3 regions of the Amycolatopsis sp. NPDC104863 genome follow, and region 2 is predicted to be linked to each of the others. Evidence: riboswitches for the same ligand, from Rfam matches in the RefSeq annotation. Region 2 holds a riboswitch; each other region holds the start of a gene.
The links. Region 2 has a riboswitch for S-adenosylmethionine ahead of thrC (threonine synthase). Riboswitches for the same ligand answer to the same signal wherever they lie in the genome.
Positions count from the first base shown of each region.

Region 1: another riboswitch for S-adenosylmethionine. It lies ahead of ACZ63J_RS26520 (methionine ABC transporter ATP-binding protein); the one in region 2 lies ahead of thrC (threonine synthase).
Region 3: another riboswitch for S-adenosylmethionine. It lies ahead of ACZ63J_RS40115 (aminotransferase class V-fold PLP-dependent enzyme); the one in region 2 lies ahead of thrC (threonine synthase).

Region 1 is NZ_JBVJOW010000004.1:1,016,882-1,027,083, reverse strand. Features, by position in the region: gene ACZ63J_RS26525 (MFS transporter) at 12-1,409, shown strand; gene ACZ63J_RS26520 (methionine ABC transporter ATP-binding protein) at 1,450-2,463, opposite strand; SAM riboswitch class I at 2,657-2,763, opposite strand; gene rsmA (16S rRNA (adenine(1518)-N(6)/adenine(1519)-N(6))-dimethyltransferase RsmA) at 2,910-3,746, opposite strand; gene ACZ63J_RS26510 (transglycosylase family protein) at 4,033-5,457, opposite strand; gene ACZ63J_RS26505 (TatD family hydrolase) at 5,667-6,503, opposite strand; gene metG (methionine--tRNA ligase) at 6,514-8,310, opposite strand; gene ACZ63J_RS26495 (PadR family transcriptional regulator) at 8,363-8,929, shown strand; gene ACZ63J_RS26490 (ATP-binding cassette domain-containing protein) at 8,998-9,972, shown strand; gene ACZ63J_RS26485 (ABC transporter permease) at 9,962-10,202, shown strand, end outside.
Region 2 is NZ_JBVJOW010000006.1:191,081-201,282, forward strand. Features, by position in the region: gene ACZ63J_RS31560 (FtsX-like permease family protein) at 1-651, shown strand, start outside; gene ACZ63J_RS31565 (ComEA family DNA-binding protein) at 796-1,521, shown strand; gene ACZ63J_RS31570 (DNA internalization-related competence protein ComEC/Rec2) at 2,615-4,993, shown strand; gene thrC (threonine synthase) at 5,041-6,306, opposite strand; SAM riboswitch class I at 6,320-6,453, opposite strand; gene holA (DNA polymerase III subunit delta) at 6,589-7,569, shown strand; gene rpsT (30S ribosomal protein S20) at 7,619-7,879, opposite strand; gene ACZ63J_RS31590 (DMT family transporter) at 8,234-9,097, shown strand; gene ACZ63J_RS31595 (VOC family protein) at 9,121-9,495, shown strand; gene ACZ63J_RS31600 (class I SAM-dependent methyltransferase) at 9,492-10,112, opposite strand.
Region 3 is NZ_JBVJOW010000009.1:307,724-317,925, reverse strand. Features, by position in the region: gene ACZ63J_RS40145 (DUF885 domain-containing protein) at 1-1,864, opposite strand, end outside; gene ACZ63J_RS40140 (AsnC family protein) at 1,997-3,001, shown strand; gene ACZ63J_RS40135 (RluA family pseudouridine synthase) at 2,998-3,927, opposite strand; gene lspA (signal peptidase II) at 3,924-4,505, opposite strand; gene ACZ63J_RS40125 (hypothetical protein) at 4,593-5,225, opposite strand; gene ACZ63J_RS40120 (hypothetical protein) at 5,165-5,788, opposite strand; gene ACZ63J_RS40115 (aminotransferase class V-fold PLP-dependent enzyme) at 5,805-7,160, opposite strand; SAM riboswitch class IV at 7,198-7,312, opposite strand; gene ACZ63J_RS40110 (M23 family metallopeptidase) at 7,406-8,062, opposite strand; gene ACZ63J_RS40105 (potassium/proton antiporter) at 8,297-9,775, opposite strand; gene ACZ63J_RS40100 (ArsR/SmtB family transcription factor) at 9,871-10,202, opposite strand, start outside.

The sequences.
Region 1 (10,202 bases), on a different contig from region 2:
GGGGGTCCGTCATGACCACAGCCGCACCACCACGCACGGCGAGCCGCTGGCTCGCCCTCGGCGCGCTGGGCCTGGCCCAGCTCATGGTCGTGCTCGACACGACCGTCGTGAACATCGCCCTGCCGTCGGCCCAGCACGCGCTGGGCATGTCCGACACCGGCCGCCAGTGGACGATTTCCGCGTACACGCTGGCCTTCGGCGGCCTGCTGCTGCTCGGCGGCCGGCTCGCCGACCGGATCGGCCGCCGCACCACGCTGATGGTCGGGGTCGCCGGGTTCGCCGTCGCGTCCGCGATCGGCGGCGCCGCGCCGTCGCCGGCGTGGCTTATCGGCGCGCGGGCCGCGCAGGGCGTGTTCGCGGCGCTGCTCGCGCCGTCGACGATGTCCCTGCTGACGCTGACCTTCACCGAACCGCGTGAACGCGCGAAGGCGTTCGGGATCTTCAGCGCCATCATGATGTCCGGCTCCGCGCTCGGGCTCACCGTCGGCGGCGCGCTGACGGAGTTCCTCGACTGGCGCTGGAGCCTCTACGTCAACGTGCCGATCGCCGTGCTGGCCGGGCTGGGCGCCTGGTTCGCCGTGCCCGCGGCCGCCGCGCACCGGGAGACCAAGCTGGACTGGACCAGTGCGCTGCTCAGCTGCGGCGGGATCGTGCTGCTCGTGCACGCACTGTCCGAAGTGGCCACTGAGGGCTGGAACTCCTTGGTGGTACTGGGTTCCCTGGCGGCGTCCATTGTGCTGCTCGGACTGTTCGTGCGCCGGCAGGCCCGGCACCCGCACCCGCTGCTGCCGCTCACGGTGGTGCGCGACCGCGCCCGCGCCGTCGTGTACCTGACGATCGGGGCGGCGTCGTTCGGCGCGTTCGGGATGTTCCTGTTCCTGACCTACCAGCTGCAGGTCGTGATGGGGTACGGCGCGCTGGCCGCGGCGCTGGCGTTCCTGCCGACGCTCGGCGCGAACATGCTGACGTCCACGCAGGTGTCGAGCCGGCTGCTGGCCCGCGTCGGCCCGCGGCCGCTGCTGGCGGGCGGGCTGTTCGTGCTCGGCTGCGGGCTCCTGCTCGCCACACGGCTGACGCCGGACGCGTCGTACGTCGCGGTGATCCTGCCGATGCAGCTGCTGCTGGGGGTCGGCGCCGGGCTGAGCATGCCGGTGGTGCTGAACGTCGCGACCCGCGGGGTCGGCGCGCGTGACGCGGGCGCGGCGTCGGCGTTCGTGACGACGTCACAGCAGGTGGGGGCCTCGCTCGGGACGGCGGCGCTGAACACGATCGCCACCGCGGCGGCGGCCGGGCTGACCACGCCGGCGGCGATCGTCCACGGTTACACGACGGCCGCGGCCTGGGCGGCGGGCCTCATCGGCGCCGCGGCACTCACCGCGTTGCTGGTCCTGCCTCGCGGCACCCGCTGACCAGAGCCGCCCCCCTGCGGCGCAGGGGGGCCGCTGCAGGTCAGGCGGCCGCGACACCCTGGGGGCCGCGAGCCGTGTGCGTGACGTGGCCACCGCGCTCGGTGACCCACGCGAGGGCCGCGTCGGCGCGCTCGCCGCGGACGCCGAGGCGGAAGCGGCCGACCGGGGTGTCGCCGATCCGGGTCAGGCCGCCGCCGATGGTGGCGAACTCGACGTCGAACCGGCCCGCCGCCTCGGGCAGCAACGCGCCGACCGACGCGAAGCCGACCAGCACGACGTCGACCGAGCGGTCGTAACGCGCGCCCTGCGAGCGGGGGGTCTCGATGGCCGGCAGCAGCGCCTGCGCGGTGCGGCTGGCGGGGTTGGAGATCAGGTCGAGCACCGTGCCGCGCTCGACGACCGTGCCGTCCTCCAGCACCGCGACGTCGTCGCAGACCCGGCGGACCACCCCGGCGTCCGGCGTGGTGACCACCACGGTGACCCCCAGCTCGGACCGGGCCCGGTCGAGCACGGTGAGCACCGCGCCGGCCTCCTCCGGGTCGACACCGGCGGTCGGGTCGTCCGCGAGCAGCACGGCGGGGGCCGCCGCGAGCGCCTTCGCGACCGCGACCCGGCGTAGCTGACCGACGGACAGTTCCGAGGGGCGCTGCGCGGCGCGCGGCGTCAGGCCGACGAGGTCGAGCAGGGAGCCGACCCGGCTGCGGCGCTGCGGGCCGTCGACCCCGAGCTGCTCCAGCGGGGAGGCGATGTTGCCGGCGATGGTGCGCTCGGCGATCAGCTCCGGCTTCGAGCCGACGATCCCCAGCTGGCGGCGGATCTCCCGCAGCCGGCGGCCGTCGAGGGTGCCGGTGTTGAGGCCGTCGAGCCGGACGACACCACGGTCGGGACGCTCCTGCAGCGCGATGCAGCGGGCGAGGACGGACTTGCCCGAACCGGCGGGACCGACCACGCCGAACAGCGAGCCGGCCTGGACGTCGACGCTCACGTCGCGCAGGGCGACGACCGAGTTTCCGTTGGTGGCGAAGGATTTGGACAGGTTTTCGACGGTGATCACGAAGGCTCCAGAAAACGGGGCGCGCTCACTCGGAGGCGCCCGGCCGCATGCGAAATCCGTCCTCTATGGACGGTGCGAGAAGAAGAGGTGGACCGGCTCGGGAAAGCTCAGTTGGAGCGTCGACATGCGGTCACGGAGCGGCGGCCTTCGTCGACTACGCGACGCCTGGTCAGCAGCAGGGGGCGAGCTACCCTCTTCATCGGAAACGGCCTCCATCGGTCCTGGCGGTAGCACCTGCCCTGTGGAGGGTGGTTGCTGCGACTTCGGCGAGCCAGGTCTCTCAGTCGCTCGGGATGGACATACTGAGTAAACCGATCCCGCAGAGCGAACGCAAGCCCGTTGGCCCAGATCACACGACTGGCGGCGTCCGGATGGCGAGACGCGCACGCCGGGAGACGTCGGCGAGCACCCTGCCGGTTGACATCCACAGTGGACGTCGCCCGGGGCTAGCGGGCGGCGGCGAGCCGGGCGAAGTCGTGGACGTCGAGCTGCTCGCCGCGCGTCTTCGGGTCGATCCCGGCGGCCGCCAGCAGCTCGCCGGCGCGCTCGGCCGAGCCCGCCCAGCCCGCCAGCGCGGCCCGGAGCGTCTTCCTGCGCTGTGAGAAAGCGGCGTCGACGAGCCCGAAGAGCCGCTCCCGGTCGTCGGACGCCGGCGCGTCGCCGCGCTCGAAGGCGACGAGCGCGGAGTCGACGTTCGGTACCGGCCAGAACACCGAGCGTGGCACCGCGGCGACCTTGCGCGCCGGGCCGTACCAGGCGAGCTTGACGCTCGGCACGCCGTAGATCCGGCTGCCCGGGCCGGCCGCCATCCGGTCGGCGACCTCGGTCTGGACCATCACGAGGCCGGAGGTGAGCGACGGCACTTCGGCGAGCAGGTGCAACACGACCGGCACAGCGACGTTGTAGGGGAGGTTGGCGACGAGGGCGGTCGGCGCCGGCAGCTCGGCGTCGGTGACGCGCATGGCGTCGGCCTCGAGGACGGTGAGCCGCTCGGCGGCGTCCGGCCCCCGCTCGGCGACGGTCTTCGGCAGCCGTTCGGCGAGCTTGGGATCGATCTCGACGGCGACGACCCGCGCGCCGGTGGCGAGCAGCCCCAGCGTCAGCGACCCGAGGCCGGGCCCGACCTCGAGCACGACGTCGTCCGGACCGACCGAGGCGAGCTCGACGATCCGGCGGACGGTGTTGGGATCGTGCACGAAGTTCTGCCCGAGCTTCTTCGTCGGCCGCACGTCGAGTTCGGCCGCCAGCCCGCGGATCTCGGCAGGTCCCAGCAGTTCAACCACCGGCCGAGCTTACCGATGGGCCATCTCGCGCCCCCGGACGGTCGGTTCGCGGTGATCGAGGACGGAACTCACGTGATCAGGAGCGGAACTCGCGTGATTGAGCGCGGAACTCGCGTGATTGGAGGGGCATCTCGCGTGATTGAGCAGGCATCACGCGTGACTGGGCGGGCATCGGGTGTGATGCCCCGCCAATCACAGGTGATGCCCCTCCGGACACGCGTGATGCCCCTCGGCGCACGCGAAAAGGCCCCCGTCCGGGGAGGACGGGGGCCGGTTCGGGAGTTCGTCAGGCCTTCTTGCCGCAGACCGGCCAGGCGCCGTAACCGCCGCGGGCGTCGCGGACCTTCTCGGCCACCGAGATCTGCTGCTCGCGCGTCGCCTGGCTCGGCAGCGCCGCGTACTGGGAGCCGCCGTAGGCGTTCCAGGTCTGCTTGTCGAACTGGAGGCCGCCGTAGTAGCCGTTGCCGGTGTTGGTGGCCCAGTTGCCGCCCGACTCGCACTGCGCGATGCGGTCCCACGAGGACGCGTCGCCGATGACCGGGTTCGCCGGCTTCTTCGTGCCGACGTGGATGATCTTCGGCTTGGCCTCCGTGATGACCTGCTCGGAGACGCTCTCGCGCGAGACCTCTTTGCCGTTCTTCTGCGTGACCTTGTAGGTCACCATCTTCTCGCCGGGCGTGCCGGGGTCCTCGACCTCGGTCTTGCCCTTCTCGAGGTTCGGGTCGTCGACCTTCTGCTCGGGCGGGTCGATGGTCTCCTTCTGGACGACCGTCGAGACGCCGGTGCGGCTGATGTGCACCTCGGCGCCGTCGGTCAGCTTGACGTCCAGACCACCTTCGGCGGCGTCCTCCGGGCCCAGGGTGAGCTTGTACTCGCCCAGGAACTCCTTCGTGGTGACCGCGGTCGTCTTGACCGGCTTCGGCGCGTTCGCGCCGTCGTACAGCGTGATGTTCTTGAGGGTCTTGATCTCGACGGTGGCGCCCTGGAGGGGCAGCTCGCCGTCCTTCGCCATCGACATCCACGTGCCGGGCTTGTCCATGCCGGTCATGCCGAGCTGGCTGAGCGCCTCACCGAGGTGGGTCGCGCGGACCCAGGAGGTGTGCTCCGCGCCGTCGACGATCATCTTCAGCTGGCGGCCGCGCTCGAGCTTGATGACCCCGCCGTCGCCGACCTCGGCCTGCGGGGACGGGGAGAGCGAGTCGTGCGCGCCGACGGACAGGCCCGCGTCCTCGAGCACCTCGCCGACGGTGTCGCCGAACGAGTGCACGGTCTGCTGCTGGCCGTCGACGTCGACGGTGACGCTCTTGTTCATCGCCAGCGCGGCGGCGCCACCACCGGCGATGCTGATCATGACGCTGAGGACGGCGCCCTTGAGGAACCGGCGCTTCCAGACCTTGGTGGTCTCGCGCAGCCCCTCGTCCAGCATGGCCCGCTTGGCCTGCGGGGACGCGGTGCGGTCCGCCTCGATCTCGTCCGGGATGACGATCGGCGGCAGGTAGGTCGTCTCGGCGTTGATGAGCCGGATCAGCTCGTCGACGTCGACGTCGATCTCGGCCATCATCGCGTCGGCGTCGGGGCCGAGCGCGGCGAGGATGTCCTGCTGCGTGATGTTCGGGTCGTCGGAGAAGTCGAGCTGGCCGTACGCGGTGTCCTCGAAATAGCTCCGTTCGAGGACGGCGGAGCGTGCTCCAGCCTGTCTGCTACCTGTCACCGGGGATCGTTCCCTTTCACGAGACGGCGGTCGGGGGCGCCGTCTCTACGACTGGGCGTGACGATCGGAAGCTGCTGAGCGCAGGCCCGACCGGCACGATCACGGGACAGTAACGGGTCTCGGCGGGTTGCGCAAACACCCCCCGGAGTGTCGTGATCTGGGTCACTAGATCGAGTGGGCGATCAAGGAACACCGATGTCGCAGTGCGTTTATCCCGTTGTGACACTGGGGAGTCGGTAGACCCGCTCGGCAGTGGTCCGGACCGATTCGGCGACTTCGTGGACAGCTTCGCCCCTGAGCGCCGCGAGGTGACGGACGGTGTAAGCCGCGCCGAACGGCTCGTTCGGCCGCCCTCGGAACGGGTGGGGGGTCAGAAACGGCGCGTCGGTTTCGACCAGGTACTGGTCCGCCGGGCAGAGCCGGGCCGCCTCGTGGAGCCCCTTCGCGTTCTTGAACGTCACCGTGCCCGCGAAGGAAAGGACGTACCCCGCGTCGACGCACTTGCGGGCCATTTCCGCGTCCCCGGAAAAACAATGGAAGATTACGGCATTCGGCGCATTCTCTTCGGCCAGGATGCGCAGCACGTCGTCGTGGGCCTCGCGGTCGTGGATCATCAGCGGCTTGTCCAGCCGCTTCGCGAGGTCGATGTGCCAGCGGAACGCCTCCTGCTGGGCGTCGTGCGGCGAGTAGTCCCAGTAGTAGTCGAGGCCGGTCTCGCCGACGGCGACCACGCGGTCCTGGCCGGCCAGGCGCTCCACTTCGGACTTCTCGGCCTCGCCGAAGGCCTTGGTCCGCGTCGGGTGGATCGCGACCGCGGCCCACACGCGCGGGTCCCAGGTCGCGGCCTCGGTGGCCCAGCGGGCGGAGGCGAGGTCGTCGGCGACCGTGACGACGCGGGCGACACCGGCGCGCTCGGCGCGGTCGACCATGGCCGTGACTTCGGCCGCGGTGACCGCGCCGCACGCGTCGAGATGGGTGTGCGCGTCCACCACCGACACCGGGAGCCTGTCCGGGACAGGCGGCAGCTCGCGCTTCTCGTCACCCATGCACTACCTCTTACTCCTTGACGATCGGTGCCCACTCCGGGCCGGTCTCACCCAGCGCCGGGTCGAGCTTCGTGAACAGCGGCGACGGCTTGGCCAGCGGCTTGCCGACCTCGATCGGCTTCGACTCCCACTTCGCCTGCTCGGCCGCGTAGTCGCCGGTGAGGATCGGGTTGACCCGGCCGTCGATGTCGAGGTCGTCGACCTCCTTGAGCTCCGGCTGGGCGGCCCAGACGCCGGTGCCGCCGAGGGCCTCGTGGACCTTCTGGGCCGAGTGCGGCAGGAACGGCGTCAGCAGCGTGTTCGCGTCGGAGACCACCTGCAGCGCGGTGTGCAGCACCGTGTCGCGCCGCGCCGGGTCGTCCTTGAGCTTCCACGGCTCCTGGTCGGAGATGTACTTGTTCGCCGCGGTGACGACCTTCATCGCCTCGCCCGCCGCCAGCTTGAACCGGGACCGGGCCAGGTGCGCGCCCGCGGTGTCGAAGGCCTTGCGGGACAGGGCCTTCAGCTCCTCGTCGGCCGCCGTCGGGGCCTCCGGGCGCGGGATGGCGCCGACGTTCTTGTGCGCCATCGAGATGGACCGGTTGACCAGGTTGCCCCACTCGTTGGCCAGCTCGAAGTTGGTCCGGCGGACGAACTCGTCCCAGGTGAAGTCGGTGTCCTGGGTCTCCGGGCCGGCGACCGAGATGAAGTACCGCAGCGTGTCCGGGCCGAAGTCGCGCAGGAAGTCCTCGACGTAGATGACGCGCCCGCGCGAGGTCGAGAACTTCGAGCCGCTCATGGTGAGGAACTCGCTGGAGACGATCTCGTCCGGCAGGTGCAGCTTGCCGTACTTGCCGGGCTCGCCGCCCTTGTCACCCTCGCCGTTGTGGCCGAACAGCAGCGCCGGCCAGATCTGGGCGTGGAAGGTGATGTTGTCCTTGCCCATGAAGTAGTACGACCGGGCGTCGGCGTTGTTCCACCACTCCTGCCACGCGTCCGGGTTACCGGAGCGCCGCGCCCACTCGACGCTGGCCGAGAAGTACCCGATCACCGCGTCGAACCAGACGTAGAACCGCTTCAGCGGCTGGTCGCGCCAGCCGTCGAGCGGGATCTTCACGCCCCAGTCGAGGTCGCGGGTGATCGGCCGGGGCCGCATGTCGTCGATCAGGTTCTTGGTGAAGTTGAGGACGTTGGGGCGCCAGTCGGTCTTGGTGCCCAGCCAGTCGCCGAGGGTCTTGATGAACGCCGGCAGGTCGAGGAAGTAGTGCTCGGTCTCGACGAACTTCGGCGTCTCGCCGTTGATCCGCGACTTCGGGTTGATCAGCTCCGCGGCGTCGAGCTGGTTGCCGCAGTTGTCGCACTGGTCGCCGCGCGCGCCGTCGTACCCGCAGATCGGGCAGGTGCCCTCGACGTAGCGGTCGGGCAGCGTGCGGCCGGTGGACGGGCTGATCGCGCCGCGCGTGGTCTTCGGCACGACGTAGCCGTTGCGGTGCAGCGCCAGGAAGATCTGCTGCGTCACCTCGGCGTGGTTGCCGGTCGTGGTCCGGGTGAACAGGTCGTAGGAAAGGCCGAGGCCCTGCAGGTCGGTGCCGATCTGGCGGGTGTACTTGTCCGCCGTCAGCTGCGGGGTCGAGTTCTCCTTGTCGGCCTGGACCGTGATCGGGGTGCCGTGTTCGTCGGTCCCGGACACCATGAGCACCCGGTTGCCGGCCATTCGCTGGTAGCGCGAGAAGACGTCGGACGGAACGCCGAATCCGGACACGTGGCCGATGTGGCGGGGGCCGTTGGCGTAGGGCCAGGCCACCGCGGTCAACACGGGGGTGCTCATACCTTATTAGCCTACGGAGGGCGTCACGCGCTTTGTCGGGAGGGAGGCCCAGTTGTCCGCGACACGGTTGCTGGTGCTCGGTGTGGTCCGCATGTACGGCCGCGCGCACGGGTACCAGGTGCGGCGTGAACTGCTGAGCTGGTCGGCGGACAAGTGGGCCAACGTCCAGCCGGGGTCGATCTACCACGCGCTGAAGAAGATGACCACCGAGGAGCTGCTGGAGCAGGTCGACGTCGAGCCGGGCGACGGCGGCCCGGACCGCGTCGCCTACCGGCTCACCGACGTCGGTGAGCAGGAGTACCAGGTCCTGCTCTCCAAGGCCCTCTCCGATCCGGAGCTCAACCACCCGGACCTGTCGGCCGGGATCTCGCTGATGACGACGTTGCCACGGGCCCGGGTGGTCAACCTGCTCCGGCACCGGCTGGTGCACCTGGAGGCCGAGCAGCGGCAGGCCGTGCTGATGCTCGACGAGGTGAAGGCCAGCATGGAGCTGGGCACGCCCGAGCACGTCGGCGAGCTGTACCGGCTGTGGGGCGGGATCACGGACGCGAGCCTGACCTGGCTCGAAGGCCTGATCGCCCGGCTGGAAGCGGGCGAGTACGTGATGGCCGGCGAGTAATCAAGTTTGACTAGCGAGCTCTTCTTGGGGGACAGTGTGCGCTTCCAGTAGTCAAGTTTGATTAGGAGATCACGGCACGCGGCCTCGAGCGGCGGTTCCGCCGCAAGGGCCGCACTGGGGGCGAAGTCCACGCGGTGAAGGGCGTCGACCTCGACGTCGAAGCGGGCGAGCTGGTCGGCTTCCTCGGCCCGAACGGCGCCGGGAAGACCACAACCCTGCGCATGCTCACCACGCTGCTCAAGCCGACCGCGGGCACCGCGACCGTCGGCGGCCGCGACCTGCTGACCGACCCGCTCGGCGTGCGCAAGCGGATCGGCTACGTCGCCCAGGGCGGCGGCAGCGCACCCGAAAGCAAGGTCGCCGACGAGCTCGAGCTGCAGGGGCGGCTCTACCGGATGAGCAAGGCCGACGCGATCGCGCGCGGCGCCGAGCTCGCCGAGCAGCTCGATCTCACCGGGCTGGACCAGCGGCCGGCCAAGACGCTGTCCGGCGGGCAGCGGCGGCGGCTCGACATCGCGCTCGGGCTGATCCACTCGCCCGGCCTGGTGTTCCTCGACGAGCCGTCGACCGGGCTCGACCCGCAGAGCCGCGCCAATCTGTGGGAGCACATCCGCCGCCTGCGCGCCGAGCAGGGCGTCACGGTCTTCCTCACGACCCACTACCTCGACGAGGCCGACGCGCTGTCCGACCGGCTGATCGTCATCGACGACGGCCGGATCGTCGCCGAGGGCACGCCGGACGCGCTGAAGGCGCGGGTCAGCGGCGACCGCGTCGAGGCCGGCGTCGACCCCGGGCAGGGCACGGACGCCGCCGAGATCGCCGGGCGGCTGGCCGGCGCGCACGAGCTGTCGGTCACCGACGGGCTGGTGCGCTTCCGCGTGCCGCGCGGCGACGTCGCGCTGCCGGAGCTGCTGCGGGCGCTGGACGCCAAGGGCATCCCGATGCTGTCGATGCAGGTCCACCGGCCGACGCTGGACGACGTCTTCCTGACCCTGACCGGGCGCTCGCTGCGCGAAGCCGAGGAGGGCACCCGTGCTGCGTGACACCTGGCTGATCTTCCGCCGCGACATGACCGCGGCGCTGCGCAACCCGACGTGGATCCTGATCGGGATCATGCAGCCGCTGCTGTACCTGTTCCTGTTCGGGCCGCTGATGGTCAAGGCCGTCGGCCTGCCCGAAGCGGACGGCTGGATGCTGCTCACCCCGGCGCTGGTCGCGCAGCTGGCGCTGTTCGGCAGCTCGTTCGTCGGGTTCGGGCTGCTGGCCGAGTACC
Region 2 (10,202 bases):
GCGATGACCGGCCCCGCCACGGTGCTGACGGCGATCGGGCTCGCGGTGCTCGCGCCGGAGCTGATCGCGGTCGCCAACGCCGTCCTGCGCCTTTTCCGGCCGCGGTCCCGGGGCGCGGGCGCCTACCTGGCCGCGGTCAACCTGGCCGCGGCGCCGGACCGGATGCGGCCGGTGGTCACGTTCCTGACGCTGCTCGTCGGCGTTTCGGCGGGCACGCTGGCCATGCAGGGGATCGAGAACCGGCACGTCGCGGCGGACAGCACGGCGCGCGTCCTGGCGTCGATCAACTACCTCGTGGTGGTCCTCATCGGGCTGTTCATGGCCATCGCGCTGACGAACAACCTGGTCGCGGCGATCGGCCGCCGTCACGACGAGTTCGCCGTCCTGGCGCTGCTCGGTTCGACCGGCCGGCAGGCGAAAGGCATGCTGCTGCGCGAAACGACGGCCGCGGCGGTGACGGCGATCGTGGCCGCCTCCGCCGGCGCGGTGGTCTGCGTCGTGCCGTTCGCCGTCGTCAAGACGGGCGGCCTGGCTCTTGATGCCGGGCCGTTCCTGCTCAGCGCGGTCTTCGGGGCGGTGGTGGCGCTGGCGGTGACGTCGGTGGCCGGGGGCCGCGTCATCCGGCGGGCCACCGTGTCGGCAGCGGGGTGAAACCCTCCAGCATGCCATCCGGGTACGACGGAAACGGCCGGTCCCGGGCCGGGCGGAGCTGATCCATCCACAACACCCCGGTTGTCCACAGAACGCGGCGGCACCCCTGTCGGACGCCTCCCCGCGGGCCCTAACGTCGATCGTGTGTTCGAGCAGCCCGCCCGGGATCCGGGCCCACCCCTCAACGACCGGCTCGCCTGGCTGGCCGACCAGCTCACGCCCGACGCGAGCACGGTCGGGCCGGGCGGCCGGCTGGTCCGGCGCTGGCTGCCGGGCGGCCCCACCGGCGCCGGCCGCCGCCGGTGGGCCTTCGCCGGCGTCCTCGCGGCGGTCGTGCTGATCATCCTCGGCTCGGTGGCCCTCCTCGGCGGCCGCCCGGCACCCGAGCCGGCGCCCGCACTGCCGTCGGCAAAACCGGCGGCCGAGGCGCCGGCCCGGGCCGCACCCCAGGCCGGTCTGGTGGTCAGCGTGATCGGCCGCGTCCGCTCACCGGGGCTGGTCACGGTGCCCCAGGGTTCCCGGGTCGCGGACGTCCTCCGAGCAGCGGGCGGCGTCGACCCGGGAGCGGACCTCCACGCGCTGAACCTCGCCCGCCGGGTGACCGACGGCGAACAGTTGGCCGTCGGAATCCCGGCCCCCGCACTTCCCTTGGCGGCCCCCGACGACCCGGCTGGCGCGAAGGTCGACCTCAACGCGGCGACGGCAGACCAGCTTGACACCCTGCCGGGCGTCGGCGAGGTGATGGCCAAGCGCATAGTCCAGTGGCGCACCGACCACGGCGGCTTCACGAAGGTGGAACAGTTGCGTGACGTCGATGGCATCGGCGAAAGCAAGTTCGCCAAGTTGCGGGAGCAGGTGACGGTCGGATGACCTCCGTCCCTGCCCGGCTTGTCCCCGCGGCATCGGCACGATCGCTTGGAGGCTGGTGGTCATCGGTCGCCGCCCGGGTGACTGCCACTCCACACGACCTGCAGTCCGTTTGGGCGGCGTTGGTGCGCCGGCTTGCCCCAGCCGGCCGGATGGTCTCCTGCAGCCGCTCGAACCGCACACCCGCCGGCGGGCCCAACGGCTCCCCGTCGCGGTGCCCGACGTCGATCCCGAACGGCGCCGAGCAGCAGTCATTGCAACGGCGACCGTCGGCCACCGGCTGCCAAGCAACCCGGCCAACACCGCCCTCTCCTGCGAGCGGGCGGGACTTGCGGTTGCTTCAGGCCGCGCTGGCGTACCGGCCCAGCGCGCTCTTCGGGTTCCTCGTCGGCTCGCGATCGACGGCTCTTACCCCGGCGACTGCCGCCTTGCAGGGCTCGCAGCTGCTCTCGGCGGCCATGGCCGGGTCACTTGGCGGCTGGTGGTCGGCGGCCGCTGTTGCGGTGACTGCCGCTCCGCACGACTTGCGGTTGGTTCAGGCGGCGAATATGTGCTTGCCTGGCGCGCTTTCCGGGCTCCGCGCCGGCTCGCGGTCGGCAGTTCCTGTCCCTGCGACTACCGCCAGGCAGGGTTCGCGGCGGGTCCTGGCGTGGCTTGGCGCGCTGGTCGGGCTCCTCGTCCGCGCGCGGACGCACGTGATTGCCGCCTTGCAGGGCTCGCGGCTGCTCTCGGCGGCCATGGCCGGGTCACTTGGTGGCTGGTGGTCGGCGGCCGCCGTCGCGGTGACTGCCGCTCCACACGACTTGCGGTTGGTTCAGGCGGCGGAGATGTGCATTCCTGGCGCGCTTTTCGGGTTCCTCGTCGATTCACGGTCGGCGGCTACCCCGGTGACCGCCGCCTGGCAGGGCCCGCAGCGGGTCCCGGCGTGGCTTGGCGTGTTGGTCGGGCTCCTCGTCCGCGCACGGACGCAGGTGACTGTCGCCTGGCAAGGCTTGCCGGTGGCCCGGGCGCTGGCCCGACTCGGCGCACCAGCCAGCCTGCTCGTCTGCTCACAGTCGACAACAGCCGCCAGCCCGCGGAGTCAGGAGCCGGTCGGATGACCACCGTCCCCGTAACCGACACCCGCCAAGACATGCGGCTGGTCCCGGCAGCCCTCCTGTGCTGGCTCGCGGCACTGTCCGGCCTCTTCCTCGGCTGGTGGACGGCACTCGCCGCCGGGCTCGCCTCGGCGCTCATCGCCGGCCTGGTGCTCTACCGCGCCCGCGGCCGTCCCCGGGCACTCGGCACAGCCCCGGCCGTACTCGTACTGGGCCTCGTCACAGCCGGCCCGGTTGCCTGGCAGATCCGCGACGCCCAGCACGACGAACTCCGCGCGGCAGCAGCAAACGGCCTACCGGCCACCCTCCGAGTCATCGTCGCCGAACGTCCGAAGCCGGTGCGGAGCGCGGGATACGCCGACACCCAAGCCGGCGCCCGATCAGTAGTGCTCACCGCCGACGTGCGCACCGCATCAATCGACGGCCGCCCGGTCGACTCCTCCGGGCAGGTTCTCCTCCTCGCGCCGGTCGCGCAATGGGCGACCTTGCTGCCAGGCCAGGAAGTGGCCGTCTCGGGTCTGCTGATGCCGCCGCGTGGTTCGGACCTGACCGTCGCCGTGTTGTCCGTGCGCGGCCCGCCCACGGAACCCGGCCCCGCGCCGTGGTGGCAGCGGGCGGCGGCCGACCTGCGCGCGGGTCTCCACGACCTGTGCCAGAGCCTGCCGGACGAGCCCGCCGGATTGCTGCCGGGCCTGGTCCTCGGTGACACGAGCGGCCTGTCGCCGCGGGTCGAGCAGGAGTTCGTCACCGCCGGCCTCGCCCACCTGACCGCGGTCAGCGGCGGGAACCTCGCCGTGGCCTGCGGCGCGGTCCTGCTCCTCCTGCGCCTGGTCCGGCTCGGGCCCCGGTTGTCGGCGGTGGCGGCGGGCGCCTGCCTGGCCGGGTTCCTCGTCCTGGTCGGCCCGGAGCCGAGCGTGCTGCGGGCCGGCGTCATGGCGGCGGTCGCGTTGCTGGCTCTGGCGCTGGGACGGCGTGGTTCGGCGCTGCCCGCGTTGGCGTTCGCGGTCTGCGTGCTGGTGGTGGCGGATCCGGCGATGGCCACGGACTTCGGGTTCGCGCTGTCGGTGTTCGCCACCGCCGGGCTCGTGCTGCTCGCGCCTCGCTGGGCGGCCGCGCTCGTCCGCCTCGGCGTTCCGCCGGGGTTCGCCGAAGGGCTGGCGATCCCGCTGGCGGCGTTCCTCGTGACTGCGCCAGTGATCGCGGGCATGGCGGGCTCGGTGAGCCTGGTTTCGGTGCTGACCAACGTCCTCGCGGCACCGGTAGTGGCTCCGGCGACCGTGCTTGGCGTGCTGGCGACGGTCACCGGTCCCTGGTGGCCGGGCGCGGGGAAGGTCTTGGTGCACCTGGCCGATCCGGAGGCACGCTGGCTGATCACGGTGGCGCGGCACGGCGCACGAGCCCCGGGCGCGACAGTCGCGTGGCCCGGCGGCTGGGCCGGCGGCCTGCTCGCCGCCGGTGTGCTCCTCGTGCTGGTGCTGGCCGCCCGCCACCGGCGGATCCGGCTGCTCATGGCCGTGCTGGTCGTCGGCGCGCTGCTGGTGCTCGTGCCGGTCCGGGTGATCGCGCCGGCGTGGCCACCGCGCGACTGGGCGATGGTCGAATGCGACGTCGGGCAGGGTGACGCGGTCGTCCTGGCGACCGCCGAGCCCGGGCGGGCGATCGTCATCGACACCGGACCCGAGCCGGGACCGGTCGACGAGTGCCTGCACCGGCTCGCCGTCGACCGGATCCCGTTGGTGGTGCTGAGCCACCTGCATGCCGACCACATCGGCGGGCTCGCGTCGGTCTTCGACGGCCGCGCGGTCGGTGGCATCGCCGTCGGGCCGGGGCGCGCGCCGGAGTGGGCGTGGCGGCAGGTCGCCGCGGAGGCGGCCCGCCAGTCCGTGCCCCTGGTCGAGCTGAACCCGGGGGAGCGGCTGGACTGGCCCGGGCTCTCACTCGACGTGCTCGGCCCGCGCTACGTCCCGGCCCGTGCAGCCGGGCAGGACGGCACCACGATCAACAACAGCTCGGTGGTCCTCCGGGCGCAGACAGCAGCCGGTCGGATGCTCCTGACCGGCGACGTCGAACTGGCCGCGCAGGCGGATCTCCTGGCCGACGTCGCAGACTTGAAAGCGGAGGTGCTGAAGGTCCCACACCACGGCTCGCGGTACTCGCTGCCGTCGTTCCTCGCCGCGGTGGCGCCGCGGGTGGCGTTGGTCAGCGTGGGCGCGGGCAACACCTACGGGCATCCCAGCAAGTCCACAATGGACACTCTGGTGGCGTTGGGCGCACGGGTGACCCGGACGGACCAGGACGGAGACACCGCCGTGGTAGGCGAACCGGCGGGCCCGGCGGTCTCACGCCGGGGCGAGCCCCGCGGCCCACCGCGCCGATGAGCCGGGGCGAGCCACGCGGCCCGCCCCGGCACACCGCCGGGCGAAGATCAGTACCCGAGCGCCTTGTTCACCGCGGCGGCCGACGGCGGGAGGACCGCCTTGGGGCCCACGTGGTTCTCGATCGCGTCGAGGGTCTTGAGGCCGTCGCCGGTGATGAGGAGCACGGTCTCGGCGTCCGGGTCCAGCTTGCCCGTCTCGACCAGCTTCTTCGCCGTGGCGACGGTGACGCCACCGGCCGTCTCGGTGAAGATGCCCTCGGTGCGGGCCAGCAGGCGGATGCCTTCGACGACCTCTTCGTCGGAGACGTCCTCGATCGCGCCGCCGGTGCGGTTGACGATGTCGAGCACGTACGGGCCGTCGGCCGGGTTGCCGATCGCCAGCGAACGGGCGATCGTGTCCGGCTTCACCGGCTGGACGACGTCGTGGCCGCCGCGGAACGCGGCCGACACCGGCGAGCAGCCCGTGGCCTGGGCGCCGAACACCTTGTACGGGCTGGCGTCCACGAGACCGAGCTGACCCAGCTCGCGGAAACCCTTGTCCACCTTGGTGAGCTGCGAACCGGAGGCGATCGGCACGACGATCTGCGGCGGGATGCGCCAGCCGAGCTGCTCGGCGACCTCGAAGGCCAGCGTCTTCGAGCCTTCCGAGTAGTACGGCCGGACGTTCACGTTCACGAACGCCCACTTCGGGTGCTCACCGGCGAGCTCGGTGGCGAGGCGGTTGACGTCGTCGTAGTTGCCGTCGATGGCGATGAGGTCGCCGTCGTACACCGCGGTGGTGAGGATCTTGGCGCGCTCGAGGGACTTCGGGATCAGCACGACCGACCGCCAGCCGGCACGGGCGGCCGCGGCGGCCGTCGCGTTGGCCAGGTTGCCGGTCGAGGGACACGCGAGCACCTCGAACCCGAACTCGCGGGCCGCGGCCAGCGCGACGGCAACCACGCGGTCCTTGAAGGAGTGCGTCGGGTTGCCGGTGTCGTCCTTGACCCACACGCGCTTGAGGCCGAGCTCCTTGGCGAGGCGGTCGGCGCGCACCAGGCGGGTCGCGCCGGGCTCGGTGTTCGGGATTTCTTCGATGTTCGACGGAACCGGGAGGAGCTTCTTGTAGCGCCAGATGTTCTTGGGGCCGGCCTCGATGTCTTCGCGGCGGACGCGGCCGAAGTCGTAGGCGACCTCGAGCGGCGAGAAGTCTTCGGCGGAGACGAACTCGGGGGCGAGCGGCTGCCGGTGGCCCTCTTCCTTCGACACCAGTTCGACGGCCGGTCCGAGATCCGGGGTCTTGGTGGTGGAGGTCGTGCCGAGGGTTGCGGTCATCGCGAGGTTCCTTTCCTCATCTGCCCCGCCGAAGCGGGCCGGAATTGGCACCGTGGTCGTCAGCTACCCCGCGATCGCGGGATGACGGGCTGTACGCCGGTTGCCGGGGCTTCGTCGGGCCGTTCCCTCTGCCCCTCTGGATGAGCGGTATTCGGTTGTCGGGGCGCGCCACAAACGCGCCGCCTCGAGCACACCGTACGACATGGCGTTCGGACCGTGCCATGGTGGCGGCTCCACATCACCGGAGCGGGCGCACGTTCGGAGAAGTGAGAGGATCCTCCGGTGACCGCGCAAGCCACCGCCCCGCCCCCGCTGCACCTGGTCCTGGGTGAGGAAGAACTGCTGATCGAGCGCGCCGTCCGCGAGACGCTGGCCGCGGCCCGCGCGATCGACGCGACCGCCGAGCTGACCCGCGTCCGGGTGTCCGATCTCACAGCCCCTGAGCTGGCCGAACTCGTCAGTCCCTCGCTGTTCAGCGAAGGGCGCGTGATCGTCCTGGAGTCGGCGCAGGACATCTCGCAGGAGCTGGCCGACGCCGTGGCGTCCTACCTGAAGGACCCGGCGGAGGGGGTCGTGCTGGTCGTCGTGCACACCGGCGGTGGCCGCAGCAAGGCCGGCAAGACGCTCCCGGCCGTGCTGAAGAAGGCCGGCGCCGAAGTCACGGAATGCCCGAAGATGACGAAGCCCGCTGAGCGGGAGCAGTTCGTGCGGCACGAGGTGCGCCGGGTGGGCGGCAAGATCGACCCGGCCGGTGTCGCCGCGCTCATCGACGCCGTGGGCTCCGACCTGCGGGAACTCTCCTCCGCCGCGACGCAGCTGGTCGCAGACACCGGCGGCGCGGTCGACGCCGAAGCGGTCCGGCGCTACCACCGCGGCCGCGCCGACGTCACCGGGTTCGCGGTCGCGGAGCGGGCGGTCAGCGGTGACCGCGCGGCGGCGCTGGAGTCGTTGCGCTGGGCGATGCAGCTCGGGGTCCCGCACGTCCTGGTCGCCGACGCGCTGGCTGACGCCGTCCGCACGATCGCCCGCGTCTCCGGCGCGGGCCGGGGCAACCCCAACCAGCTGGCCGGTGAGCTGGGCATGCCGCCGTGGAAGATCCGCAAGGCGCAGGGCCAGTCCCGGGGCTGGAACCAGGACGGGCTGGCCACGGCGATGCGGGTGGTCGCGCGGCTGAACGCCGAGGTCAAGGGCGTGGCGGCCGACCCGGGTTACGCGCTGGAACGAGCCGTGCTGGAGGTGGCGGCCGCCAAGGGCGACCGCTGACATGAAGAAAGCCCCGGCCGAGGCCGGGGCTTCTCCAGAAACAGCTTGCTCAGAGCGCGTTGACGCGCTTCGCGAGCGCCGACTTCTTGTTGGCGGCCTGGTTGGCGTGGATGACGCCCTTCGAGACGGCCTTGTCCAGCTTCTGGGCGGCGTCGCGCTGCAGCTCGGCAGCCTTGGCCTTGTCGCCGGCGTCGGCGGCTTCGCGGACCTTGCGGATCGCGGTCTTCACCGAGGACCGGATCGCCTGGTTGCGCTGACGCGCCTTCTCGTTCGTCGTGATGCGCTTGATCTGCGACTTGATGTTGGCCATAGGGCAACTCCTGTTTCACTCGGTGAGATTCGCCGCCGCGCTGAAGTGGCCCTGCTCGAAAGCAGGTTTCCTCCATGACGGAATGCCGCACGGGCAGCGAGCGACAACTCTAACAGCCCGGCTCCCGGCCCCGTCCGCCGGGACCTGCGCGCAACCGATCATGGGGAGTACGGTGGAGGGCGGTCAGTGCCTAGGGTTCCGTCGCCGGTCCGCACACGCCGCACCACACAACCAGGACCGGCGGGTCTGGTCCGAGCGGCACCATCGGCGGGCCCGGACGGCCGGTCGTTCATCTGACGGGGCAAAAGCCTGGAGGACCCGGTTTTCGCGCGCGCGAAAACCCGAAAGGGTCCCATGAACGCCACCGCCCTGTCCTTCGTCCTCGTCGCCGCGGTCGTGCACGCGGCGTGGAACCTGGCCGCCAAGCGGATCTCCTCCGGCGGCACGCAGTTCGTCTGGCTCTACTACACGGCTTCCGCGGTCTTCCTCCTGCCGGTGACGGTCGTGCTGCTGGTCGTGGAAACGGACCGTCCACAGTGGAGCTGGCTGCTCGCCGCCGTCGTGACGGCGGTGCTGCACATCGCCTACGGCATCGTCCTGCAGCGCGGATACCGCGTCGGCGACCTCTCGGTCGTCTACCCGGTCGCGCGCGGCACCGGGCCGCTGCTGTCGGTGCTGGCCGCCGTCCTCGTGCTCGGCGAGCGGCCGGGCTGGCTCGGCCTGCTCGGCGCGTTCCTCGTGATCACCGGGGTGCTGGTGATCAGCACCGGCCGCAAGGCGGGCGACCCGCAAGCGGTGAAGGCCGGGATCTTCTACGGCCTGCTGACCGGCGCCGTCATCGCCGGCTACACGCTCTGGGACGCGCACGCGGTGACCGGCCTCAGCGTGCCGCCGATCGTCTACTTCGGCCTGGGGTCGGTCCTGCAGAGCGTGCTGCTCGTACCCGGTGCGCTGGCCGACCGCGGGGAGGTGCGGCGGATCTGGCGCGAGCAGCGTCGCGAGGTGCTGGTCGTCGCGGTGCTTTCGCCGATCGCGTACGTCCTGGTGCTGTTCGCGCTCACCATGGCGCCGGTCAGCCTGGTCGCGCCCGCCCGGGAGCTGAGCATCGTGCTCGGCGGTCTCGCCGCGTGGCTGGTGCTGGGCGAAAGCGACGCCGTGCGGCGGCTCGCCGGCTCCGTGATCGTGCTGTCGGGGATCGCCGCGATTGCGGTCGCCTGAGCGCGTCCGGTAGGGATGGTCGGATGGAAGTCCTGAAGAGCAGGCTGTTGATCCGCCCGCGTGACGTCGCCGCGACCACCGGGTTCTACCGCGACACCCTCGGCCTGGCCGTGGAGCGCGAGTTCCCCGGCGGCACCGTCTTCTTCCTCGGCCACGGTTCCCTGGAGGTCTCCGGCGAGGGGATGGCGGGCGCGTCGCCCGACCTGGTGCTCTGGGTGCAGGTCCGGGACCTGGCGGGCACCCTGGCCGAGCTCAAGGGGAAGGGCCTGGAGCCGGTGCGCGACGCCCAGCGCGAGCCCTGGGGCCTCGACGAGGCCTGGATCGCCGACCCGGACGGCACGCGGATCGTGCTGGTCGAGGTGCCCGAGGGCCACCCGATCCGCACCGACACCCGCTAGGCGGGCTTGACGGCGCGCAGCTGCGCGGCCAGCGCGGTGAAGCCGGGCGGCTCCCAGGTCCACGTCTGCAGGTCGGCGAAGCCCGCGGCGGCGGCCTCGTCGGCCAGCACGTGCCTGCTCACGGGCAGCCACTTCTCGTGCGCGGACAGCAGCAGCCGCCCGCCGGGCCGCAGCACCCGGAACAGCTCGGCGAACCCCGCGGCGCGGTCGTCCCAGAGCATGACGTTGTTCACGGTCAGCACGACGTCGACGGACTCGCCGGGCTCATCGGTGTGCGCGGCCGACCCTTCCCGCAGCTCGGCGCGGTCGCCGCAGCGCTCGTGGCAGAGCGCGAGCATCTCGGGGGAGGGGTCGACGCCGACGACGCGCCCGGCCAGCCGCGACGCGGCTTCCAGGCCGACGCCGGGGCCCGGCCCGACGACCAGGACGGTCTCGTCCGGCTCGAGCTTGGCCAGGTCGACGACGCGGTGTTCGGTGGCGGCGTTGCCCCGGGCCATCAGCAGGCCGCCGAGGCGGCCGAGCACGCCGGAGGGGTGACCGAACGTCCGGTCGAGGACACGGGCGAAGCCGCTGGTCTCCGGCTGGGGAGGGGGTGCCGGCTGGTGCGAAGTGCTCATACTTCGAGGGCACCACGGATCACAAAAGCCCGCATCGGGGATGACCCCCACCCGCACCCGGAGGGCCATGGGACCATAGAGGTGGCCATC
Region 3 (10,202 bases), on a different contig from region 2:
CGGCCTCCTCCGCCGTCATGCCCTCGGCCGGCAGGGCCCGCGCGCGGGCCGCGAGACTGGTGTAGGCGGCGTGGAAACGCTCCTGCGCCGCCCGGGACTGGTCGCCGAGGCGGTCGTGGTCACCGGGCAGGCCGAGGACGGACGGGTGCAGCGGCTCCTGCTCGAACGTCAGCGTGACGAGCTCGTCCGCCAGGCCGTTCGCCGTGTCACCGTGCCCGGCCACCCACTCGTCGACGACGGAGGCGAGCACCGGCAGCGGCAGCGCGCCGCCGGAGAGCACGACGTCGTGGAACGCGCGGACGTCGAACCGGGAGCCGAGCCGCTGCTCGGCGCGGGTGCGGATCCGCTGGATCTCCAGCCGCCCCACCATGTACGCCAGCGCCTGGCCGGGCCACGCGATGTAGCGGTCGACCTCGGACTCGATCTCGGGCAGCGCCTCCGGGGTGTGCTCGACCAGGTAGTCCACGGCCTGCTGCCGGGTCCAGCCCAGCGCGTGCAGGCCGGTGTCGACGACCAGCCGGCCCGCCCGCAGCGAGTCGCCGGTCAGCATGCCGAGGCGCGCGACATCGTCGGAGAAGAGGCCCATCTCGTCGGCGAGGCGCTCGCTGTAGAGCCCCCAGCCCTCGACGTAGGCGGTGAACATGCCGATCCGCCGCAGCAGCGGCAGCCCGGTGAGGCCCTGCGCGGTGCTGAGCTGGAAGTGGTGCCCCGGCACGGCTTCGTGGAACGCGATCGTCTCGGCCGGGTGCCGCAGCCGCTCGGTGGCCTCGTGGGTGTTCGCGAAGTAGATGCCGGGCCGGGAGCCGTCGTCGGCCGGCCGCAGGTAGTACGCCGCGGGCGCGCCGGGCGCGACCTCCGCCGGCACCGCCTCGACGGTGCACGGCTGCGGCGGGATCCGGCCGAACCACTTCGGCGCCTCGGCGGTGGCCCGGGCGACGGCCGAGCGGGCGGTGTCGAGCAGCTCCTCGGCGCTGGTCCAGCGCAGGGCCGGGTCGGTGCGCAGCCGCGCGAAGATCTCCGCCAGGTCGTCGGTGCCGAACACCCTGAGCCCCAGCTCGCGGTACTCGACGGCCAGCGACTCGATGACGTCGAGGCCGGTCTGGTGCAGCTGCGCCGGGGTCAGGTCGGTGGTCGTGTGGACCCGGGCGAGCCGCGCGTATGCCGCTTCGCCGCCCGGCAGCGCGGAGAGGCCGGGACGGTCAGCCGGCCGCCCGTGCGGCTTCACCTCGGTGAGGAGGAACTCGCGGTACTCGGCGAACGCGGGCCGGACGACGTCGGTGAGCAGCTCGTCACGCCGGCGCTCGAACTCCTCGTCCGGCGCCGGCTGGCGGCGCAGCGGGTCGGCGGCAGGCTCGGCGAGGTAGCGGTCGAGGTGCGCGACCGCGGCGTCGACCAGGTGGGCCACCGGGACCAGGCCGTCGGTGATGCCCTCGGTGTGCCGGCGCGCGGCCTGGCGCAGGTACTCCGGGACCGCCGCGAGCCGCCCGAGCTGCGCCTCCGCCGTCTCGCCCGCCGTCACGGGGGTCATCGGCAGGTTCAGGAGCAGGGTCGCCGCGGGCCCGATGGAGAGGTCGGTGACGGTGAACTCGGCCGTCCGGGCGTCGATCACCGCGATGCGGGCCTCGGCGGAGGTGATCAGGACGTCCCGGGTGACGCGGTCCTCGGCCGCCAGGCCCTCGGTCCCGAGCGCGCGCGCCCGCTCCAGGACCGCCGCGATCCGGGCCCGGGACGCCTGCTCGGCTTCGGCCGACAAGTCCGGCAAACCGGTCGCCGCCGGGCGGACGCCCAGCACCGCCGGCGTCAGCGGATCGGCGGCGAACAGCGCTTCGACGAACTCGTCGGCGAGTTCGGTGACCGCGGTCATGACGGGACCCCCAGCTATCGGTGTGTGCTCCCGGCCGACCCTAACGGAGATCACCGACAAGAACGGCCGGTCGTTCGCCGGGGGCGGACGGCCTCGGCGCGACCGGCGGGGCGACGCGGTAGCGTTCACCGAGTGGCCGTGACCGATCCCGTGGACATCCGCCTGCTCGCCGCGCTCGCCGACCTCGGCAAGGCCGCGGTGCACGAGCTCGCGGCCAAGGTCGGCATGGATCCCCGCGAGGTCGCCTACCGGCTGGTCGCCCTGTCCGGCAGCGGGCTCCCGCTGCTCGTCGGCGTCGAAAGCGACCCGAACGGCCTGCGCGCGGCCATCGCCGGCGCGCCGCCGTCGTGGGCGAACCGGCCACCCGCGGCGCCGCAGTTCCCGCCGTCGCAGCCGGTGCCGCAGCAGCCGCCGATGCCCCCGGGTCCGGGTCCGCAGGGCGTGCCGTCCGGTCCGTACAACGTCCAGGGTGCGCCGTCGGGGCCGTACAACGTGCAGGGTGCGCCGTCCGGGCCGTACAACGTCCAGGGCACGCCGTCCGGGCGGTACCCCGGCCCGCCGCCCCGGCCCCCTCAGCAACAGCCGCCGCGTCCGCCGCAGCAGCAGTTCGCGCCGCCGCCGGTGCCGCTCGACCCGTCCGTCAGCACGTGGGGCCTGCCGCAGACGGCGTCGTGGGCCCGCGGTGACGAACCCCCGCGCACCGGCGCTCCCGGCGGCAAGCAGGGCCGGCTCGGCCAGGTCATGGAGACCCAGGGCCTGGAAGGCGAACAGCTGTCGGTGCAGCTGCTGGAGGTCCAGGACCCGGCGGACTTCCTCTTCAGCGCGGCCGGCTACCGCCTGGAGAACGGTGAGCGCTCGGTGGTCGTGCACACCGAGATCACCAACCGCGGCGCGATCCCGTTCGCCTCACTGCCGGACAACTACCTCGAGCTGCTCGCCGCCGACGGCACGGCGATCGGCAAGGCGCCGGTGTCGCTGACGTCGCGGCCGCCGCACAAGATCGGCGTCAAGCCGGGCGAAACCCTGGGTGGCCACACGGTGTACGTGCTCCCGGACACCACCCGCGTGGTCTCGGTCCGCTGGAGCCCGCGGCCGGAGCCGGACGAGCGCACGCTGACCTGGTCGATCGACGACTAGTAACTCTCGTCCTGCAGGATCTTCAGCGCGTTCGCCAGGTCTTCCGGGTACTCCGACTCGAACTCGACCCAGCGGCCGTCCGCCGGGTGCGCGAACGCCAGCGTCTTCGCGTGCAGCCACTGGCGGCTCAGGCCGAGGTGGCGGGCCAGGACCGGGTCCGCGCCGTAGGTGAGGTCACCGACGCACGGGTGCTTCAGGGCCGAGAAGTGGACGCGGATCTGGTGCGTCCGCCCGGTTTCGAGCTTGATGTGCGCGAGCGACGCCGCGCGGAACGCCTCGACGACCTCGTAGTGCGTCACGCTCGGGCGGCCGCCCTGGACCACTGCGAACTTGTAGTCGTGGCGCGGGTGACGGTCGATCGGGGCGTCGATCGTGCCGCGGGTCGGGTCCGGGTGGCCCTGCACGATCGCGTGGTAGCCCTTGTCGACCGTGCGCTCCTTGAACGCGCGCTTCAGCACGGTGTACGCGTGCTCGCTCTTGGCCACGACCATCACGCCGGTCGTGCCCGCGTCGAGCCGGTGCACCACGCCCTGGCGCTCGGCCGCGCCCGACGTCGCGATGCGCAGGCCGGCCGCGGCGAGGCCGCCGACGACGGTCGGGCCGGTCCAGCCCGGGCTCGGGTGCACGGCGACGCCGACCGGCTTCGAGATCACGACGATGTCGTCGTCGTCGTGCAGGATCTTCATGCCCTCGACGGGCTCGGCGACGATCTCGACCGGGTTCGCCGGCTCGGGCAGCGTGACTTCCAGGAGCCCGCCCGCGGCCAGCCGGTCGGACTTGCCCGCGGGGCGCCCGTCCAGCAGGACGTCGCCCGATTCGGCCAGTTCGGCCACCACCGTGCGGGAGAGGCCGAGCATCTTCGCGAGACCGGCGTCCACGCGCATCCCGTCGAGCCCGTCGGGCACCGGGAGCATCCGCGAGCTCACGCCTGGTCCTCCTGTGCTTCGGCCTTCTTCTTGTCCTTGGTCGACGTGCCGTCGTAGTCCTTGCCCAGCAGCGACAGCAGCACGATGAGCGCGCCGCCGACGCAGATCGCCGAGTCGGCGATGTTGAAGATCGCGAAGCCCTTGCCGTTGGGGGCGAACGCCGAGATGAAGTCGACGACGTGGCCCTGCAGGCCGCCCGGCGGGCGGAAGATCCGGTCGGTGAGGTTGCCCAGCGCCCCGGCCAGCACCAGCCCGAGACCGATCGCCCAGCCGATCGAGCGCAGCCGCCGCGACAGCCAGATGATCGCGATGACGACGGCGAGCGCGACCAGCGCCAGCACCCACGTCATCCCGGTCGCCATCGAGAACGCGGCGCCCGGGTTGCGGATCACCTGCAGGTAGATCAGCCCGCCGAGGATCCGGACCGGCTCCTTGCCCTCCAGGTTCGCGACGACCAGGTTCTTCGTCACCAGGTCGATCGCCCAGAGCACGACCGCGACCGCGAACACCCAGCCGACACGGCGCTTCGGCAGCAGCGGCTTCGCCGGGACCTCGGGGTTCTCCGGCGCGTCGGCCACGGGGTCGGGCGCCGCTTCGGCGGCGGCTTCGGTCTCGGGTTCGGAGTGGCTGGGCTCGGTGCTCACCGGTCCATTGTCCACGCCTGGTCAGGGTGCGTCGGCGGCAGTGTCGCGGGGACGCCGGAGGAGGACCGCGAACGCCGCGGCGAACAGCGCGCTCGCCGCGGTCAGCGCCCCCGTCACCGGGGTCGGCAACAGCACGCTGACCAGCGCGAACACCACGCTCACCGCGAGCACGAACCAGCTGCGCTCGTAGGCGGCCAGCACCAGCAGTCCCAGGGCCGCGACGAGCGCGCCCCGGACGTCGCCGGGCAGCCGCAGCTCCACGGCGCCGAGCAGGTCGAGCAGCGGGACGGTGGCGAGCGCGGCCAGGGTGCCGAGCACGAACCGGACGGGCCGCGGCGGGGTGCCGGCGCGGCGCAGGTGCAGCCAGTACCAGCCGGCGACGGCGAGCACCACGCACGCGAGGCCGGCGAGCCAGCCGAGCCCCGCGGGCGGCACGACGTTCGTCGCGTAGACGTCGGTGGAGTACCACCCCGTGCCCCCGACCCCGCCGGTGCCGAGCCCGACCCCGGACAGGTCCTGGGGCAGCTCGTAGGCGCGCGAGTGCACGAACTGGCCGGCCTCCGGCGTTTCCGGGACCAGGGCGACCACCGCCATCACGAGCTGCGCGAACCCCAGTGCGGCCAACGGGAACCAGTAGTCGCGCGATCTCCCCATCGGGGCAGGATAGCGCCCGCCAGCAGGACGCCGGCCGAGATCAGCACACCGGGCAGGTCCGCGACGAGGACGGCGACCGCCCCGGAAAGCACGGCGGTGGCGAGGATAAACGGACTGCGTTCCCACCCCGCGACGACGGCGAGGCCGAGCGTCGCGAGGATCGGGCCCCGGGCCGTGGCGTCGAGGCCGAACCAGCTGTAGGCGAGCAGATCCAGCAGCGGCACCGCGAGCACGACGCCGGCGGCGGCCAGCACTGCGGCTTTCGCGCCGAGCCGCCGGGCGTACCCGGCGACCACCGCGAGGAACGCGGCGATGAGCGCCCACTGCCAGGCCACCCCGATCCCACCGCGGTAGGCGATCACCGTGTCGGAAATACTGAGGAACTGCTGCGGGCCACCGTGGTCGTCGACGGTGAGCCCGAAAACACTCTGGTACGACGGCGCGGCCGGCGCGAAGTGCGACGCCAGCTCGGCGGTCACGGCCGAGCGGCGGAACAGCTCGACCGTGACCAGGACCAGCTCGGCAAAACCGAGCAGTGCCAACGAAACCCCGTGCCTCCCCATCGGCCCAGGCTAGCGCTCAGCAGAACGGCGGCAGCTCCCGCGGGTCGCCCACCGGCGCCCAGCGGCCGTCCACCTTCGTGTACTCCCAGCGCGCGCCGCGGGCGACGATCTGGCGCAGCGCCAGCACCACGCGGTCGACGTGCTCCTCGGTGCTGCCGAGGCCGAGGCTGACGCGCACCGCCTGCCGGCCGTCACCGCCGGCGACACCGATGAGCCGCTTCGCCGCGATGTGGGCGCAGAACGCACCGTCGCGCACGCCGATGCCGTACTCGGCCGACAGCACGGCCGCGAGCCAGCCGGGGTCGAAGCCGTCGACGACGAAGCTGACCGTGCCGACGCGGTCGACCGGCGCGTCGAACAACCGCAGCTCGGCGCAGCCGGGGATGCTCTCCAAACCCTTGCGCAGCCGGGTGAGCAGGGCCTGCTCGTGCGCTTCGACCGCGGCCCAGTTGCGGCTCAGGGTTTCGCAGGCGACATCGAGCGCGTACACGCCGACAGTGTTGGGCGAGCCCGCTTCGTGGCGCTCGGGCCCGTCGTTCCAGACCACGGCGTCGTCGGTGACGAGCTTGGTCGCGCCGCCGCCGGCGAGGTACGGCTGGGCGGCGCGCAGCCAGTCGGCGCGGCCGATCAGCGCGCCGGCGCCGAATGGCGCGTACAGCTTGTGGCCGGAGAGGGCGACGTAGTCGACGTCCAGCTCCTTGATCGAGACGCGGCGGTGCGGGGCGAGCTGGGCGGCGTCGAGCGCGATGCGGGCGCCGTGTTTCCGTGCCACCGCGGCGATTTCGGCGACCGGGAGCAGCTCACCGGTCACATTGGACGCTCCGGTGACGACCACCAGGCGCGGTCCTTCGGGGCAGCCGGCGAGCGCTTCGTCCACAGCGGACACCGCGGCGAGGCGGGTGCGCGGGGTCGGGATCCGCCGGACGTGCGGGCCCCGCCACGGAAGCAGCGCCGCGTGGTGCTCGGTGTCGAACACGACCACCGAGGTGCGCGGCGGGAGGCTGCGGGCGAGCAGGTTGAAGGAGTCCGTGGTGTTGCGCGTGAACACGACGGTGTCGGTCCGGCGCGCGCCGACAAACCGGCGCAGGGTGTCACGGGTGCGCTCGTAGAGCTTCGTCGACACCTGCGACGCGAAGCCCGCGCCGCGGTGGACGCTGGCGTACCAGGGCAGGAACTCGTCGACGGCGCCGCGGACGGCCTCCAGGCACGGCGCGCTCGCCGCGTGGTCGAGGTTGGCGTAGCCGATCTCGCCGCCGGTGACGAGCGGGACCCGCAGCGACGCGCCGGCGACGGCCGGGATTTCCTGCGGGACAACGGTTTCGACGAGCTCGACGGGAGCGACGGTGCTGGTGCGGTCGATGGCGAGAGTCATCGGTGCCTCCTCGGCAGTCCGGGGGACCCCGGCGAGGGGCCCGCGCTTGCCCGTCGCACGACGCGACCGGCCCGGTCTTCACCCGGGGCACCCCACCGCGGTAGGAGGGTTGCCGGCCAGCAAGCCGGGGCTTGACGCTGGCACTCATGACCTGGCTCGAAGGTAACCGAAACCGGACGCGGCGGCCAACCCCCGGTTCGCATTCTGAGACGCCGCTCACAGGACTGCGCAGGATGCGAGAAGGGTCAGAGCTTCGCGCGGAAGTGGCCCGGCAGCTGCGTGACGGCGTTGTCCGCGAGGTGCGTCGCGGTGCCCTGGTACTGCTCGGATCCGGCGGTGAAGCGCCAGCCGCCCAGGGTCTTCCCGTCGACCGGCTCGCCGTGGGCCGCGGCGACCGCCGTCGAAACCTCGGCGAAGGACTTGCCGTCCCAGTTCGCCGCCGGGGCGTCCGGCAGCGTCCAGAGCGTGAAGTGGACGTGCGCGCCGGTGCTGCTGCCGCCGCACGGGAGCGCGTTGCCGGTCGAGCCGAGCTCGGCCCCGGCCTCGACCTGCTCACCGTCGGTGACCTTGATGGCCTCCATGTGGTAGTACCCGGTCCGCCAGCCGCCGGCGTGGTCGATGGTCACCCAGTCGCCGCCCGCGCAGTGCTGGAGGTGCACGGTGCCGGCCAGCGGGGCCCGCACGGTGCGGTCGGCCGGGCTGAAGTCGACGGCGTTCTTGACCCCGGTGCTGCCGTCGTCGGAGTGGATGCCGGCCGAGTACACCTGCTGGCCCGCCTTGAACGGCAGGGCCAGGGCCGGGAACGGCGCCACTTCGGCGCTCGCGGCCGGCGCGGCGAGCAGCCCGCAGGCGGCGGTCATCACGGCGGCCAGAACCGCCCCACGAACATGCAGCTTCGTCACCGTGCGTACTCCTTTGGCTGTTCACTCACCCATTCGAACTAACCGGATCGAGCGCACAGTAGGCCAAAGGTTGGATCACTGGGAAGATCACACGGCGTTTTTATGCCCGACGATCACCCTCACGGAAAAAGATCACCAGGTCAGCACGAGAACCGGACAAGGACCGGACAAGACGCAGGCCAGCGCCAGCCCAGTCGTCCGATCGATCACGGACCGGCCACGACCACGAACGGGCTAACGGCCCGACTCGCCCTTCCAGCGGGCCAGGCGCCCGGCCCGGTCCACCGCGCGGAGCCGGCGTTCGACGGTGTCGCGGACGACGCTCGTCGTGACGACCAGCAGCTGGTCGTGCTCCTGCAGCCGGCTCGTCTTCTGCGGGGTGAAGCCGGCGCCTTCGCGCACGACCAGGCTGACCGTCGCCCCGACCGGCAGGCGCAGCTCGGACAGGTACACGCCGTGCAGCTTCGACCCGGGCTGGATGCGGACCTGCAGCAGCTCGGCGCCCAGCTCGTCCAGCGGCGCGGAGTCGACCTCGATCTCGTGCGGCTCGGACTTCTTGGACAGCCCGAGCCAGCGCGCGAGCGGCCCGAGCGTCGCCCCCTGGAGCAGCGTCAGCACGATGACCAGCACGAACACCGCGTCGACCAGTCGTTGCGCGCCCGGCAGCCCCTGCGAGAGCGGGATCATCGCGAGCACGATCGGCACCGCGCCGCGCAGCCCGGCCCACGACAGGAACACCTGTTCCCGCCACGGCAGCTTGAACGGCAGCATCGACAGCACGACGGACACCGGCCGGGCCAGCAGCAGCACGACGGCGCCCGCGACCAGGCCCGGCACCAGCGTCTCGAGCAGCCGGCTCGGTGAGGCGAACAGCCCGAGCAGCACGAACAGCCCGATCTGCGCCAGCCAGCCGAGCCCTTCGGCGAACGACAGCGTGTCCGAGCGGTGCGGCAGCCGCGAGTTGCCGAGCACCAGCGCGGCGACGTAGGTGGCGAGCAGCCCGGACGCGTGCGCCAGCTGCCCGGACGAGTACGCCACGACGCACACCGCGACGGTGGCGAGCGGGTAGAGACCGGTCGCCGGCAGCGCGGCCCGCCGCAGCGCGATCCCGCCGAGCCAGCCGAAGGCGAGCCCGATGGCCAGGCCCGCGCCCAGCTCGTAGACCACCAGCAGCGGCAGCGTCCAATCCACAGTGGTGCCTTCGGCCAGCACGACGACGGCGATGTAGGCCGGCGCGTCGTTGATGCCGGACTCCAGCTCCAGCGCGCCGACGAGCCGTTTGCCGACACCGGCCGTGCGCAGCACCGAGAAGACCGCCGCCGCGTCCGTCGAGGCGAGGACCGCGCCCCACAGCAGGGCGAACCGCCAGTCCAGGCCCAGCAGGAAGTGCAGGGCTGCGCCGGTGACCGCGATGCTGACCACGACGGCCACAATGGACAGTGCGATTCCGATGCCCAGCGCGGGTTTCACCGCCGACCACCGGGTCGTCAGCCCGCCTTCGGCGAGGATCATGACGAGCGCGGCGAGCCCCAGCGACTGGGTCAGCTCGGGGTTGTCGAACCGGATGCCGAAGCCGGCTTCGCCCAGCAGCACGCCCATCGCGAGGTAGAGCAGCAGCGAGGGCAGGCCGAGCCGGATCGACACGCGCACGGCGAGCACGGAGGCGAGCAGCACGACACCGCCGATGCCGAGCAGCACGGGAAGCTGGTCCATGCCGCCTCCCTCCGAGTGCCGTGGGCCCTCAGAATAGTGAGGCGGTGGGGTTAACTCGTTCGTGTACCGCTGGGGCGCGTCGCGGACGCGGTGTGTTAAGGCCCACCGAGCGCGGTGAGGTCGACACCGAGCGCCGCGAACGGCTTCTCCGCCGCGGGAAGCACCTTCACGGCGCGATGTCCGTCGTGGCCGACCCAGCCGGCGTCGACGGCCCGCTCGAGCAGCGCCGCGGGCAGCGCGCCGGCGAGGTGGTCGCGCCGCTCCGTCCAATCCAGACAGTCGCGCAGCAGCGGCCGCCGCCCGGCCGCGACCGGCACCCCGAGGTCGTCGAGCACCTCGCGGCCACGGCCGGTCAGCGCGAGCCCGTCGCCGGCGTCGATCAGGCCGGTGGCCAGCATGCCGTCGCGGAGGGCGACGCCGAGAACAC